DNA from 2 places in the Mesobacillus stamsii genome. Region 1 is predicted to be linked to the other one. Evidence: a T-box and tRNA genes for the amino acid it is inferred to sense, from the RefSeq annotation. Region 1 holds a T-box; the other holds one or more tRNA genes.
What was found. The T-box of region 1 lies ahead of leuS (leucine--tRNA ligase). A T-box ahead of a tRNA ligase gene usually reads a tRNA of that ligase, here a tRNA-Leu.
Positions count from the first base shown of each region.

Region 2: it has a tRNA-Leu gene. The T-box ahead of leuS (leucine--tRNA ligase) is inferred to sense a tRNA for this amino acid. The anticodon was not compared.

Region 1 is NZ_JAUSUN010000005.1:173,960-181,434, reverse strand. It holds gene J2S25_RS06140 (sigma-54 interaction domain-containing protein) at 1-793, shown strand, start outside; gene J2S25_RS06135 (GntP family permease) at 1,128-2,447, shown strand; gene J2S25_RS06130 (3-hydroxybutyrate dehydrogenase) at 2,463-3,239, shown strand; T-box leader at 4,012-4,233, shown strand; gene leuS (leucine--tRNA ligase) at 4,314-6,728, shown strand; gene J2S25_RS06120 (rhodanese-like domain-containing protein) at 6,883-7,194, shown strand; gene J2S25_RS06115 (sporulation protein Cse60) at 7,250-7,435, shown strand.
Region 2 is NZ_JAUSUN010000001.1:112,458-119,932, reverse strand. It holds gene J2S25_RS00625 (metallophosphoesterase family protein) at 1-362, shown strand, start outside; gene J2S25_RS00620 (cytosolic protein) at 442-789, shown strand; gene J2S25_RS00615 (DUF6509 family protein) at 826-1,131, opposite strand; gene J2S25_RS00610 (LysE family transporter) at 1,212-1,832, opposite strand; gene J2S25_RS00605 (cold-shock protein) at 2,208-2,414, shown strand; tRNA gene J2S25_RS00600 (tRNA-Leu) at 2,649-2,732, opposite strand; gene J2S25_RS00595 (LysE family transporter) at 2,871-3,500, shown strand; gene J2S25_RS00590 (DeoR/GlpR family DNA-binding transcription regulator) at 3,634-4,386, shown strand; gene pfkB (1-phosphofructokinase) at 4,383-5,297, shown strand; gene J2S25_RS00580 (PTS fructose transporter subunit IIABC) at 5,309-7,168, shown strand; gene J2S25_RS00575 (MFS transporter) at 7,238-7,475, opposite strand, start outside.

The DNA.
Region 1 (7,475 bases):
AAGCAATCGAAGTCAGAAGCCTTTCATCAAGGTGAACTGTGGAGCAATACCAGAAAACCTGCTTGAATCCGAATTGTTCAGCTATGAAGAAGGTGCTTTTACAGGAGCGAAAAAAGGGGGAAAGAAGGGGAAATTCCAGCTGGCAAATGGCGGCACCCTCTTCCTGGATGAGATTGGGGACATGCCACTAAGTATGCAGGTGAAGCTTTTGCGTGCCTTGCAGGATGGGGAAATAGAACCGATCGGGTCGACCAAATCAATTTCTGTCGATGTCCGAATTATCGCTGCGACGAACAGGCCACTTGAAAACATGATTGAAGAGAAGCGATTCAGAGAGGATCTTTTTTACCGGATCAATGTCGTTCCATTCAATATTCCTCCTTTAAGAGAACGAGCGGAGGACTTAAAGTTGCTGATTGCCTATTTTATTGATAAAGTTACCAACCGGTTAGGCAAGCGGATTGCCGGAATAGAAAAAACGGTCATGGGAATTTTGATGTCTTATAGTTGGCCAGGAAATATCCGCGAATTGGAAAACGTCATTGAAGCTGCGGTCCATTTGACAAAAGGGGAGCAGATTACGCTGGACTCTTTGCCGGATTACCTGCAAACACAGACTGCCATGTATCGATTCAATAATAAGAAGCTCAAGGACATTATGGAAGAAACAGAAAAATGGGTACTGAGGCAAAGTCTAGAGAAAAATAATGACGATAAAGTCCAAGTTTGCAGGGAACTGGGGATCAGCAGATCAACACTCTATGAAAAGCTTCATAAATATGGACTCCTGTAGTCCGGAAATTCGGAATTCCGTCCGAATTTCCGGACTTTCTTTTTTTCTAGTATATAAAGAGAAGTTATTTACTGTGTAAAAGGTAAAAAACAAACAAGTTATGGATAGGGAAGGACATTTCGAATCTATTAATATAAAATGCAAAAATAAACGGGAGTCCAGAAATCCGGACTATAACGACTGAAAATTCAGAATAAATATGCCGTAAAAAATTGGCGCAAAAGTTGCATTATAGATAGACAGCAATTTTATTCACCATATATGTAAGCGTTATCAAAAAGGAGGGCAGTGCAGTGCAGGTGATTTTCATTTTAAAAAACAAGGGGGAAAAAGTATGCTGAGCATGATTGGATTAATTGGCGGTCTGGCTTTATTGATTTATTTGACGATGAGGGGAATGAATCTGCTAATTGTCGGACCAATTTCTGCGTTATTTGTAGCTGTGTTTAGCGGAATGCCATTGTTTCCGCAGCTGGTCGAGGAGGGGGCGGCCAACTTTGTCGGCAATTATATGGCTGGGTTTTCGGGATTTGTTACTGCCTGGTACATGATGTTTTTGCTTGGAGCAATTTTTGGCAAGGTGATGGAGGATAGCGGTGCCGCTGACAGCGTCTCTGAATACATCGTCGAAAAGCTGGGGATGAAGTATGCAGTGCTTGCGATCGTCATTGCCTGTGCAGTGTTGACTTATGGCGGTGTCAGCTTGTTCGTTGTAGCATTTTCTGTTTATCCTATGGCCTTGAGCTTGTTCAGACAGGCGAATTTGCCAAGACGATTCATTCCGGCAGCACTTGCCTTCGGTTCGGTGACCTTTACGATGACTTCCGCTGGTTCTCCGGAAATTCAAAACTGGATTCCAATTGAGTTCCTCCATACTTCTCCGTTTGCAGGCTGGGAGGTCAGTGCGATTGTTGCCGTCTTTATGATGATTTTTGGTTACTGGTGGCTAAAACGAATGATCACAAAAGCTATCGCAAGAGGAGAAAAGTTTGAAGCAAGGAAGACAGATCCCACAATGGAAAAACGGGAGCTGCCACATCCTCTTATGGGGCTTATTCCTTTAGTTGTGGTATTAGTCATCTCATTCGTGTTCCATGATTCATTGAAGCAATCTGCGCTTATTATTGCTCTGCTTGGAGGAGTGGTATCAGCCTATTTGCTAAACCGCAAGTATTTCAAGAACTTTTGGGAGGCCCTATCGGAAGGAACAATGGGTGCTTTGATCGCAATTGGCAACACGGCTGCTGTTGTAGGGTTCGGCGGTGTCGCGAAAGCCGTTCCTGCCTTCCAGGTAGCTGTTGATACGATGACCAATATTCCTGGAAGCCCGCTGATTGGTGCGGCGATTGCAGTCAGCGCCATTGCCGGGATGACAGGATCTGCGTCAGGCGGCCAGGCAATTGCCCTGCCTCTGCTTGCTCCGCATTATTTGGATATGGGAGTCAACCCGGAAGCGTTGCATCGGGTAGCTGCAATATCCTCCGGGGCACTCGATTCACTCCCGCATAATGGCTATGTTGTTACAACTGTCCGGGCCATCTGTGGCGAGTCCCATCAGGACGCGTATAATCCGGTGGCTGCAGTAACCGTCATTGTGCCGGTAATTGGTGTGGCAATTGCGATCGTTCTTTTCTCACTTGGGTTAGGCATATAAGAAAGGGGTTCCTCAATGGTAAAAAACAAAGTAGTTCTGATCACCGGGGCCGCCCAGGGGATTGGGTTTGAGATTGGAAAGAGTTTTGCTGAACATGGCGGGAAAGTTTTTTTGACAGATTTACAAGCAGACGCTGTAAAAAAAGCAGCAAAGAGCCTGCGGGAATCAGGGTACGAAGCTTATGGTCTAAAATGTGATGTTACCAATGAAAAAGACATCGAAATCGCAGTGGTGAAATGTGTTGAGCACTTTGGAAGTGTCGATGTTCTCATTAATAACGCAGGCCTGCAATATGTATCGATGATTGAAGACTTTCCGACCGAAAAATTCGAGCTGTTGATCAAGGTCATGCTGACCGCACCTTTTGTGACATTAAAGCATGTCCTGCCAGTCATGAAAAAGCAAGGTTTTGGCCGGGTGATCAACATCGCATCCATTAATGGGCTTGTCGGTTTTGCAGGTAAAGCAGCTTACAACAGTGCAAAGCATGGGGTAATCGGGCTGACAAAGGTGGCCGCACTTGAAACAGCACAGCACGGGATAACAGTAAACGCAGTCTGCCCGGGGTATGTCGATACTCCGTTAGTCCGCAATCAGCTATCCAGTCTTGCGGAAACAAGGAACGTCCCACTGGAAAAAGTTCTTGAAGAAGTAATTTTCCCGCTAGTTCCGCAGAAACGCCTGCTGGCTGTAGAAGAAATCGCCAATTATGTGCTGTTCCTTGCTAGTGATTCTGCGAAAGGAATCACCGGCCAGGCTGCGGTCATTGATGGCGGATATACGATTCAATGAAAAAATCCAGTAGGAAGAGCGCGTCATAGAAAAATCCATCAGTAACCGAAATGGAATTTCCATATCGCCTTTATAACGAGCAGCCCATTAAGCGGCTGCTTGTTATATGATTCTATTAATTCGGTAAAAATGGCGCAAATCTCCGAGCAGATGGGCGATGATCAGCTAAAAAAATCTTTTGGAGGAGAATAGGTTCTGTTTTTGGTGTTGCCATTTATAAGAAGATTCATTGAATGGAGGATTCGTGTGGCAGTATCCTCTGAATTAATATGGAGGAATTTCCTCAAGTGGATATTGGATAAAATAGGACTATATAAAAGAAAATAATCTTTCACAGCAGTCTTATGTGCTTCCCGTGCTGTCTTCCCACATTTTTGGCATAACCAGGTCCCGTGGATGCGCTCCATTCTGAAAGTTTGGCAATGAGGGCACTGGACACCAGTGATAAGATCCAGGGGGATATGGAATGATGGGGGGTCTGGGATGAATGGTTCATGATGTTTTAACAGCAACCTGGTGACTTTTTTTACATACTTCTTAGTTAGTTTTTCTTCCGCGAAAACTACTCATAATTCCGCGAAAGTGTCAGTGGATTCCGCGAAAATCCCCCATGATTCCGCGAACTGGAAATTCCGTGCGATTTTTTCCAAAACAAGATACCATTCCTACACAAATCCTATCCACCATTCATAAACTATCTTTCGTAATCATTTATTTCCACCCCTGCTTGCATCCGCAGGGAAATTTTATTACAATAACTCTATATTCATAATGAAAGACTTCGACAAGGAGTAGTAATGGTGCAAAGCCTGATGTAGAGAGCTGGCGGTCGGTGCAAGCCAGACAGGATCCATCATGAACTCGCCTTTGAGTTGCAGACGTGAACCAACAAGTAGCGTTTGCCGTTTTTCCGCGTTAAGGGTGAATGAAGCGAGTGTTGCACACTAATTTGGGTGGTACCGCGGGAGATCATACATTATCTCTCGTCCCTTTACAGGGGCGGGAGTTTTTTATTTTTTTTGAAGAAAATTCATTCGCTAAAATAAATCGAAACCAAACAGGAGGACAGTTACGATGAGTTTTAACCACCAGGAAATCGAAAAAAAATGGCAATCGCATTGGGAACAGAACAAAACGTTTAAAACAACGGAAGATAAAGGCAAAGAGAAGTTCTATGCGCTGGATATGTTCCCGTATCCATCTGGAGCCGGCCTGCACGTAGGCCATCCGGAAGGGTACACAGCGACGGATATCCTTTCCCGGATGAAAAGGATGCAAGGATTCAACGTTCTCCATCCAATGGGCTGGGATGCGTTTGGACTGCCGGCAGAGCAATATGCACTGGACACTGGGAATGACCCGGCCGAGTTCACAGAGAAAAACATCAACACTTTTCGCCGCCAAATCAAGGCATTAGGTTTTTCATACGACTGGGACCGCGAAGTCAACACAACGGACCCTGAATACTATAAGTGGACTCAGTGGATTTTCCTGAAGCTTTATGAAAAGGGGCTTGCTTATATTGACGAAGTCGCTGTTAACTGGTGTCCAGCACTTGGAACCGTTTTAGCGAACGAAGAAGTAATCGACGGAAAAAGTGAGCGCGGCGGACATCCGGTCGAGCGCCGTCCGATGAGACAGTGGATGCTTAAAATCACTGCCTACGCAGATCGGCTGCTGGAGGATCTAGATTTACTTGATTGGCCGGAAAGCCTAAAGGATATGCAACGCAACTGGATTGGCCGTTCAGAAGGGGCAGAAATCACCTTCCATATCGAAGGCAATCAGGATACATTTACGGTGTTCACAACTCGTCCGGATACACTATTCGGTGCAACTTATGCAGTGCTTGCACCCGAACACCAGCTGGTGGATAAAATTACAACAGCTGAGCAAAAGGCTGCTGTCGAAAAATATATCGATGAAATCAAGAGCAAGAGTGACTTAGAGCGCACCGATCTAGCCAAAGACAAAACTGGTGTGTTCACCGGTGCGTTCGCGATCAATCCAGCCAATGGCGAAAAAATGCCAGTCTGGATCGCAGACTATGTTCTTGTATCATACGGAACAGGCGCGATCATGGCAGTTCCTGCGCATGATGAGCGTGACTACGAGTTTGCTAAAAAATTCAATTTAGAAATCAAGGAAGTCGTGGCCGGCGGAAACGTCCAGGAAGAAGCGTATACTGGCGACGGTGATCACGTAAACTCTGAATTCCTTAACGGCATGAACAAGGAAGATACCATCAGCAAGATGATTGCCTGGCTTGAAGAAAAAGGCATTGGCAACAAGAAGGTTACTTACCGCCTTCGCGACTGGTTGTTCAGCCGCCAGCGTTATTGGGGCGAGCCGATTCCAATCATCCACTGGGAAGATGGCACCATGACAGCTGTTCCAGAAGATCAGCTGCCGCTTGTCCTTCCAAAAACAACGGAAATAAAGCCATCCGGTACAGGTGAGTCCCCGCTTGCCAATATTGATGGCTGGGTGAATGTCATCGATTCTAAAACGGGCAAAAAAGGCCGCAGGGAAACGAATACGATGCCGCAATGGGCTGGCAGCTGTTGGTACTACCTGCGCTACATTGATCCGAAAAATGATCAGGCACTTGCAGATGAAGAAAAATTAAAGCAATGGCTGCCTGTTGATATTTATATTGGAGGAGCAGAACATGCAGTTCTGCACTTGCTTTACGCTCGTTTCTGGCACAAGGTCCTGTACGATTTAGGCGTTGTTCATACAAAAGAGCCATTTCAGAAGCTTTTCAACCAAGGGATGATCCTTGGCGAAAACAATGAAAAAATGAGCAAATCAAAAGGCAATGTAGTCAACCCGGATGAAATCGTCGGAAGCCATGGTGCCGATACACTACGCCTTTATGAAATGTTCATGGGACCGCTTGATGCTTCAATTGCATGGTCAGCCAATGGGCTTGACGGTTCGCGTCGGTTCCTTGACCGCATCTGGCGCCTATTCGTTGAAGACAATGGCAACCTGAGCTTGAAAATCAAGGACGCGGAAAACCCGAATCTTGAAAGAGTCTACCACCAGACGGTTAAAAAGGTAACGGAAGCTTATGAAGGACTTCGGTTCAATACTGCAATCTCCCAAATGATGATTTTTATAAACGAAGCGTATAAGGCTGAGGAGCTTCCTAAGCATTATGTCGAAGGATTCGTGAAAATGCTTGCGCCAATCGCACCGCATATCACGGAAGAACTTTGGGAAAAGCTAGGACATAGCGAGTCAATCACTTATGCAGCATGGCCTGCATATGATGAAGCCAAGCTAGTCGAAGACGAAGTCGAAATCGTAGTCCAGGTGAACGGCAAGATCAAAGCAAAAATGATGGTACCCGCCGATGCCAACAGAGAAACGCTTGAGCAAATCGCGATGGGCGATAATACCGTTAAAGAACAAATCGATGGCAAGACAGTCCGCAAGGTAATTGCAGTCCCAGGGAAGCTTGTCAACATTGTTGCTAACTAATTCGTTTACAAAGGATCGCATTGCGCGATCCTTTGTTACAGAAAAATAAATACCCCATGAGGTTTTTTCCTTTGTAATATAAAAAGAGTTTTTATATAATAAATAGGGGAAAATACTTTAACATCAATTTTTTAAAAAATGGAGGAAAGAATTTATGAATAAAATCGAAACAATTTCACCTCAAGAACTTCAAAAGAAATTGGAAACAGGCGAAAAGCTTGAAATGGTAGACGTACGGGAACATGACGAGGTAGCATTCGGTATGATACCGGGAGCAAAGCATATCCCGATGGGCGAAATACCAGAAAGATTGAACGAATTCGATAAGGACAAAGAATACATTTTCATTTGCCGATCAAGCGCACGCAGCGGCAATGTCTGCCACTTCATGAACCAGCAAGGTTTCAAAGTCCGCAATATGATTGGCGGCATGATGAGCTGGAGCGGAGAAACAAAACGTCCTTAATTATAAAATTCTGACATTCTGGCAAAGATGATGGTAAAAAGGAAGGAAGATTCCCTTGATCCAGGTCAGAGTGTTTGATCATGAGCATGAAAAAGATTTAGAACAGGACATGAACGTATTTCTTGAAAAGCTAGATGAAAAAAAACTAGTGGACATTAAATACAATGTCGCCGTCATCCCGGAAGAAGAGGAAGAAGAGCAGATCTACTGCTTTTCCGCCATGGTTGTGTACAGAGCCTGAAAATTACTCAGGCTCTGTTTTTTATGTGAAAAAGTAAGGC
Region 2 (7,475 bases), on a different contig from region 1:
AACTGCAACAATTTGCACCAACCATCGGGGTAACCGGAAATGTGGATGGTCGGGAACTTAAAAGCCTTCTTAAAACAAAAGAACTATTCATTATAGGGGAATTCCGTATAGGGATTGTCCATGGACATGGCACAGGGAAGACGACTGAAAAAAGGGCAATAGAGGCTTTTGCGGACGATGCTGTTGATTGCATTATTTATGGTCATTCACATATACCCATTCTAAAGGAAAATAACGGAGTGATCCTCTTTAATCCCGGATCTCCGATAGATAAAAGAAGACAAAAAGAATTTTCCTATGGTATCCTGACAATCGGGGAAAAAATTATAGCTAAGCATATTTTTTTTGAAGATAGCAATTAAAACCACTGTGCAGAATGGAGTGTAATTCTTTTTGACACTATTTGATGTAAAATTTCACGCAGAAGATCAGGTAGAAACAATGAAGGTCGAAAAATTAGGCAGTGAGGATTACGATCAAGCGACTGAAGGGGGCACGCGTCATCTTTTTGACTTGGACACAAATATCGGCTTTTTTGTTTTCTTTGATGCAGAAGACAAGGAGGGAAAGGTATCCTATTTAATGCTCCAATACGAAGACGACAATGAAATGCCAACTAATTGCTACGGGTTCACGCTAAAGGATTTCTATGAATTTTCAGCACTGTATCTGAATGACCTTGAATTCACGGAAGAGCTGAACGAAGAAGAGGGAGAGCTTGGCCCTGTTCAACACCTCGCCCATCTGATTTATCATATAGTCGAGGAAGGAAGCTCAGTAGAAGTGTAAAAAGAAGAGCAGGATTTTTTCCTGCTCTTCGTTCGTTTATTCCTGTTCGGTTTCTTGAAGTGCCTGCAAATGTTGTTCGCAATAAGCTCTCACCAATTCTGCTTCATCTTCCTCGAGCTCAAAATCGAGAACTTTTTCTGTTTCTTTTTCAATAAAGTAGCTTTGGAGAATTCGACTGTTGCTCTCGTCCACGAGGAACAGCACCTTTAAAAACAGCCCATTATCCGTGTAAAGCTCATCGTCTTCATCAACTTCAATACTTAAGAAATACTCATATCTGTCCCCTGTCAGAAGCCCAAATGGATCTTCGAGGAGTTCGACCGTATGTCCGGTAATCTTCATATCTTTCTCATCCTTTTGATTTTGTCCTTACTATTATATATCGAAATGCTCTTAAACAATCAAGTATCGTCTTCAAAAAATTAGAGAAACAATTTAAGCGCCTGATATCCGAAATAGAAGGCAAATCCGATCAGAGACACACCGGAAATAAGGGAAATGAAAGTTAATAACCTTGTTTTGAGCAGCTTTCGAAAGCTACTCGAAATAGCTGCCATTACAATATCCCATAAAACGAGACCGAGGATGATACCGAAGCTATAAAAAACAAGTTGTCCGTCTCCATAGCTAGAAGCGGTTTTTGCGAGAACAGAGCCGTAAATCCCTAACCAGAATAATATGGTCAGCGGGTTAGAAATAGACATAAAGAAACCGGAAAAAAAAGACTTGATACTTGAGTTTCCTTGTCGATGCTCCATCATGATTTTTCCTGAATTGGTGATTGTTTCAATGCCTGTATATAGCAAGACGAAGAATCCGAAAAGCCAGAGGAATGACTGCATGAATGGCGTATCAAGATACTTAAAAATCCCAAGATAGACAGTAAACATATAGAACATATCAGCTGTCAAGGCACCAAGACCAAAAAGCCATGCCTGTAGAAAGCCGTACTTGATCCCTTTGTCCATTTGTGCAGCATTCACAGGGCCAATGGGCGCGGCAAGTGACAGGCCAAGGAATACGTAACCAAGGAAAACAGCCAATATATCAAACCTCCAAACCTGAAAGCGTAATTTGCTTGTACTATTTTTATTCAGGTGATTCTTGATGTACAACCTTTTTTATAAAAAAAACCAATAAAATTTTGTTTAAATAAAAAATTAGGAAGTGAATATACTAGTTATTGTGGTGTTTAGCATCAAAACGCAGGTCAGTTTTGGAAAAAATAAGAAAGTATGATAAAATAGAATAGAAATCAACTTTCGGATCATTCATTTATTATAAAAAGTATCATTGCCGGCTTTTTATAATAAATGAATTTTTTTATCAAACGAACGATGATAAGGTTTTCTCAAGAATTTATTTTGGATTAACTTAAAGAGAGAGCCCGCGATTAAAATGATAGGAGCGTGAGGAAAATGGCATTTGGAAGAAAACCGCCTGAAGAAATCGTCACTGCAGAAACGAAAATATGGGAATGTACTGCTGATGATTGCAATTGCTGGGTTCGAGATAACTTTAAAAGCAGCAATATCCCCGCTTGCCCGATTTGCAAAAGTGATATGAAGGAAACGACCAAGATAATTGAAGTGGTCAACAACCACAGTCAAAATTTAATTGGTTAGCAACTGATACAAGAAGCCCGGATGAAAATCCGGGCTGTTTTTTTAATTATATGAATTTTTTAGGCTTATCCGAATCGGATCGTGTTTAGATACCGAGTTTGACAGGTTTGAAGGGAAAAGAGGCGAAGTTGTCAAGAACCTGTTTGTCTAGGTTTCTAAGTGCGACCATCAAACGCAATATTTAACTGAAAAACACAAAAAAAGTGCCTTATGTTAAAAGGCACCTTTTCTGTATGCGGATGAGAGGACTTGAACCTCCACGGTGTTGCCACCACTAGAACCTGAATCTAGCGCGTCTGCCGATTCCGCCACACCCGCGAATAAGTTATAAAAGAATTATATCATAAAAATATTTGAATTCAATTAAAATTTTTATGAACCTAGTACAAGTAGTATTATTCTTCCTTTCCAGGACATAAAATTTACAAATTTGCTGTGTGTTTGGAGGACGACAACTTGAGTATCAGTTTGCTAGCAAGTTATATTTTTTTAGGATTAACTCTTGCTGCCCCAATTGGACCGGTCAATTCAGCAAGGCTGGATAAGGGAATTAAAAATGGATTCTGGCATGCCTGGATTGTTGGTACAGGCTCAATGATCGCAGATGCCATTTTCATGTTTCTTATCTATCTTGGACTTGTAAATTTTTTGGACATGCCAATCATTCAAATTTTTTTATGGCTATTTGGCGGTTTCGTACTCATTTACTCTGGGATGGAAGGAATCATAAAGGCCAATAGCATTCAACTTGCTTCAAGTAGGGGAAGAGAATCACTGTTTAAATGCTTCCTAACAGGATTTATCCTGTCCATCAGTAGTCCTTTATCAATCCTTTTCTGGATAGGGATTTATGGATCAGTCCTGGCGAAGACGGCAAGCAATTATGGCTATGCGGACTTATTGATCTACAGTAGCATGATTTTCCTGGGACTAGCAGTTTGGGATGTAATTATCGCAGCAATCACGACTGGTTTTAGGCGTTTCTTAACCTATAACAGTTTAAAAACGATTTCTGTATTTTCAGGGATGTCGTTAATAGGCTTTGGTTTGTATTTCGGATATCAAGGCATTAAAGCTCTAATTTAAAAAAAAACGTTCAAAACCAATCACCATATTTAAAAATAATGAAGTATATTGCTTTATTTTGAAAGAAAATGATTGATTTTTGAAATCGATTACATTATGATGGATTTACGAAGCAAAATAGGAGGAATGGCTCATGTTAACACCTGAGCGCCACCAGCTCATTTTACAATTAATCAAGGAAAAATCAATCGTGAAAATTCAAGAACTCCTTGATATCACAGGAGCTTCGGAGTCCACTATACGGCGTGACCTGACAGTACTTGAAGAGGAAAAATTCTTGAAGAGGATACATGGAGGTGCAGCAAGGCTTAAAGGAAAACTTCAGGAACCGAGCATGAACGAGAAATCTTCCAAAAACCTTCATGAAAAAAGGCAAATCGCCAAATTAGCGGCAAGTCTGATTGAAGAAGGTGACAGCGTTTATCTTGATGCAGGGTCGACAATTAAGGAAATGATTCCTTTCCTGCCTGCCAAGGATATTGTAGTGGTTACCAACGGATTGATGCATTTGCCGGAACTGATGGATAGGAATATTGAAACCTACGTGATCGGCGGTTATGCGAAGCCGAAGACAAATGCAGTAATTGGCAGAGGAGCGGTGGCTAGTCTCGAACAATATCGGTTTGATAAATGTTTTCTAGGCGTCAATGGCATTCATCCTCATTCTGGATTTACAACGCCAGACCAGGAGGAAGCAATGATTAAATCCAAAGCAATTTTCTTGTCACGAGAAACGTATGTCCTGGCAGACGAAAGTAAATTCTCGGAAATCACATTTGCTAAAATAGCGGATTTGCAGGAAGCGGCAATTATTACAAATAGTCTAGATGAAGATACGAAAGGGCAATATACCAGCAAAACTACTATAAAGGTCGTGACACCATGATCTATACATTAACACTAAATCCATCTGTCGATTATATCATTGAAGCAGGTGAGATTGTACTTGGAGCTTTGAATAGAACTTCCTATGAAACCAAACTACCAGGCGGGAAAGGAATCAATGTTTCAAGAGTTCTCCGCTCTCTTGGAGTGGAGAGCAAGGCGACGGGCTTTTTGGGCGGTTTTACAGGCAAATATGTGGAAGAGTTCCTCCATAAGGAAGGCATATATACCAACTTTGTCAAAGTTGGGGGAGATACAAGAATCAATATTAAACTGAAGGCAGAAAAAGAAACGGAAATTAATGCACGAGGACCTGAAATTTCCACCCTTGAAATTGGATTATTAAAAGATCAGATAAAACAGCTTGGAAAAGGAGATTACCTGATCCTTGCCGGGAGCATTCCATCTAGCATGCCACAAACGATTTATCAGGATATCGTTCAAATCTGCAAAGAAACAGGGGCAGAAGTGATGATAGATGCAGAAGGTGAGTTGCTGAAAACCGTGCTTGAGTATAAACCTTTTTTGATAAAACCAAACAATCACGAATTAGGACAGTTTTTCGGTAGAGAAATTTCAGAAGTGGAGGACGCCATTTTTTATGGACAAAAGCTAGTTGAGGCAGGAGCAAAAAATGTCATCGTTTCCCTTGCTGAAATGGGTGCTGTCTATATAAATGAATCCGGTGCCATTCATGCGAGCGTTCCACAAGGGGAAGTGAAAAGCTCTGTGGGAGCCGGCGATTCAATGGTAGCAGGCTTCCTGGCACAGTACTTAAAAACGAATGACCGTGCAAACGCATTTCGATACAGTGTTGCATCGGGAAGCGCAACAGCTTTTTCCATCGGGCTTTGTACACCAGAAAAAATAGAATCACTTCTTCCGGAAGTGAAAATTCACAAATTTCAGTGAGGGGGAGAACCATGAAAATCATAGAATTGCTGACAAAAGAAACCATTCATTTATCTATGACTGCCAGAACGAAGCTCGATGCTGTCAATGAGCTTGTCGATGTACTTGATTCAACCGGTAAATTAACCAATCAAAAAATATTCAAGAAGGAGATTTTGAATCGCGAAAAACAAAGCACGACAGGTGTTGGGGATGGGATCGCTATCCCACACGCAAAAACTGGCGTTGTAAAAGAAGCTGCCATCGTATTTGGCCGCTCAGAGTTAGGGATCGACTATGAATCTCTAGATGGTCTGCCGGCGCATTTATTTTTCATGATTGCAGCCCCTGAAGGTGCAAATAACACGCATCTGGAGGCACTAGCACGATTATCAACCATCTTAATGAAGGCTGATGCACGGGAGAAGCTGTTGGTTGCTCAATCTGCAGATGAAGTCATGGATATTATAGACATTTATGACCAGGAAGAAAAAGAAGAGCCATCTGTTGGCGAAAATAGAAAATTCATCGTTGCTGTCACTGCTTGCCCAACAGGGATTGCCCACACGTACATGGCAGCTGATTCGTTAAAAGCGAAAGCGGCTGAAATGGGCGTAGATATCAAGGTAGAAACGAATGGGTCAGGGGGCGCAAAAAATGTCCTGACGCCAGAAGAAATTGAAAAAGCTGAGGCTGTCATTATCGCTGCCGATACAAAAGTTAATATGGAAAGATTTGCAGGTAAGCCATTGATCGATGTACCAGTTGCCGACGGAATCCGCAGGCCAAAAGATCTGATTGAAAAAGCGGTTAAGAAGGATGCGCCGCTTTATAAGTCGACAGGCAATGTCCCGACAGAAAAGAAAGCAAGCCGTGGAGGAATCTATAAGCATTTGATGAATGGTGTTTCAAATATGCTTCCTTTTGTTGTCGGAGGTGGTATCCTGATCGCGATCTCCTTCATGTTCGGCTATAATGCCTTCAATCCAGAAGATCCATCCTACCATCCCATCGCAAAAGCGCTGATGGATATTGGCGGCGGAGCGGGAGCATTTGGATTGCTGGTACCTATTCTTGCCGGTTTTATTGCTTTAAGTATTGCAGACAGACCTGGATTTGCTCCTGGTATGGTAGGCGGTGTGCTTGCGGCAATAGGAGGCGGAGGCTTCCTTGGCGGTTTGGTCGCTGGATTCCTTGCAGGATATCTCGTTCTCGGTCTGAAGAAATTATTCGCTGGTCTTCCTGCGTCACTAGAAGGGATTAAAACAATCCTTTTGTATCCATTATTCGGAATTGCCCTTACAGGATTCATTATGTTATTCCTGGTAAATAAACCGGTTGGTGCTTTGAACCAGGCAATAACAGACTGGCTGTCAAGTTTAGGAACAGGAAATGCTGTCTTGCTAGGAATTGTCCTTGGCCTAATGATGGCATTTGACATGGGTGGACCAGTAAATAAAGCTGCTTATGTTTTTGGAACAGGATTGCTTGCAAATGGTGTATATGAGCCAATGGCTGCTATTATGGCTGCTGGCATGGTCCCTCCATTAGGAATCGCACTAGCGACTACAATTTTTAAGAATAAATTTTCAAAAGAAGATCAAGATGCCGGAAAAGCGAATTATATCATGGGACTTTCCTTCATCACGGAAGGTGCAATTCCATTTGCTGCGGCTGATCCGCTTAGGGTCATTCCATCCGCAATGGCTGGAGCGGCTGTTGCTGGCGGATTGTCAATGATGTTCCATATCGGATTGAGAGCTCCTCATGGCGGTTTGTTCGTAGTTCCACTTGTGGATGGCGGGTGGCTTTTATACCTCGCCGCAATCTTAATTGGATCAGCTGTCACAGCGATCCTGCTTGGACTATTGAAGAAACCGTTATCAAAGTAATAGAAAAGCCTGCAGAAATTGGATCTGCAGGCTTTTTTACGGATTTTCTTCCTCGAGAAATGTATTTTCCTATGTGTTTTTGTCTGGCTTGATTGACAGAAAGGTGGCGAGGGATGCTGCGATACTTAGTGACGCTAGAAGGATAAAAATAAGTTGGTTCGAATTTGAATTCTTCATCATCAAGGCGATGACAGGGGGACCGGCTGCGACGCCAATAAATCTCATTGAACTATATATGGAGGTGATTGTACCTCTCTCCTCCTTCTCAATGCTTTCGGTAATTAGCGCATCAAGAGGAGGAAGGCTT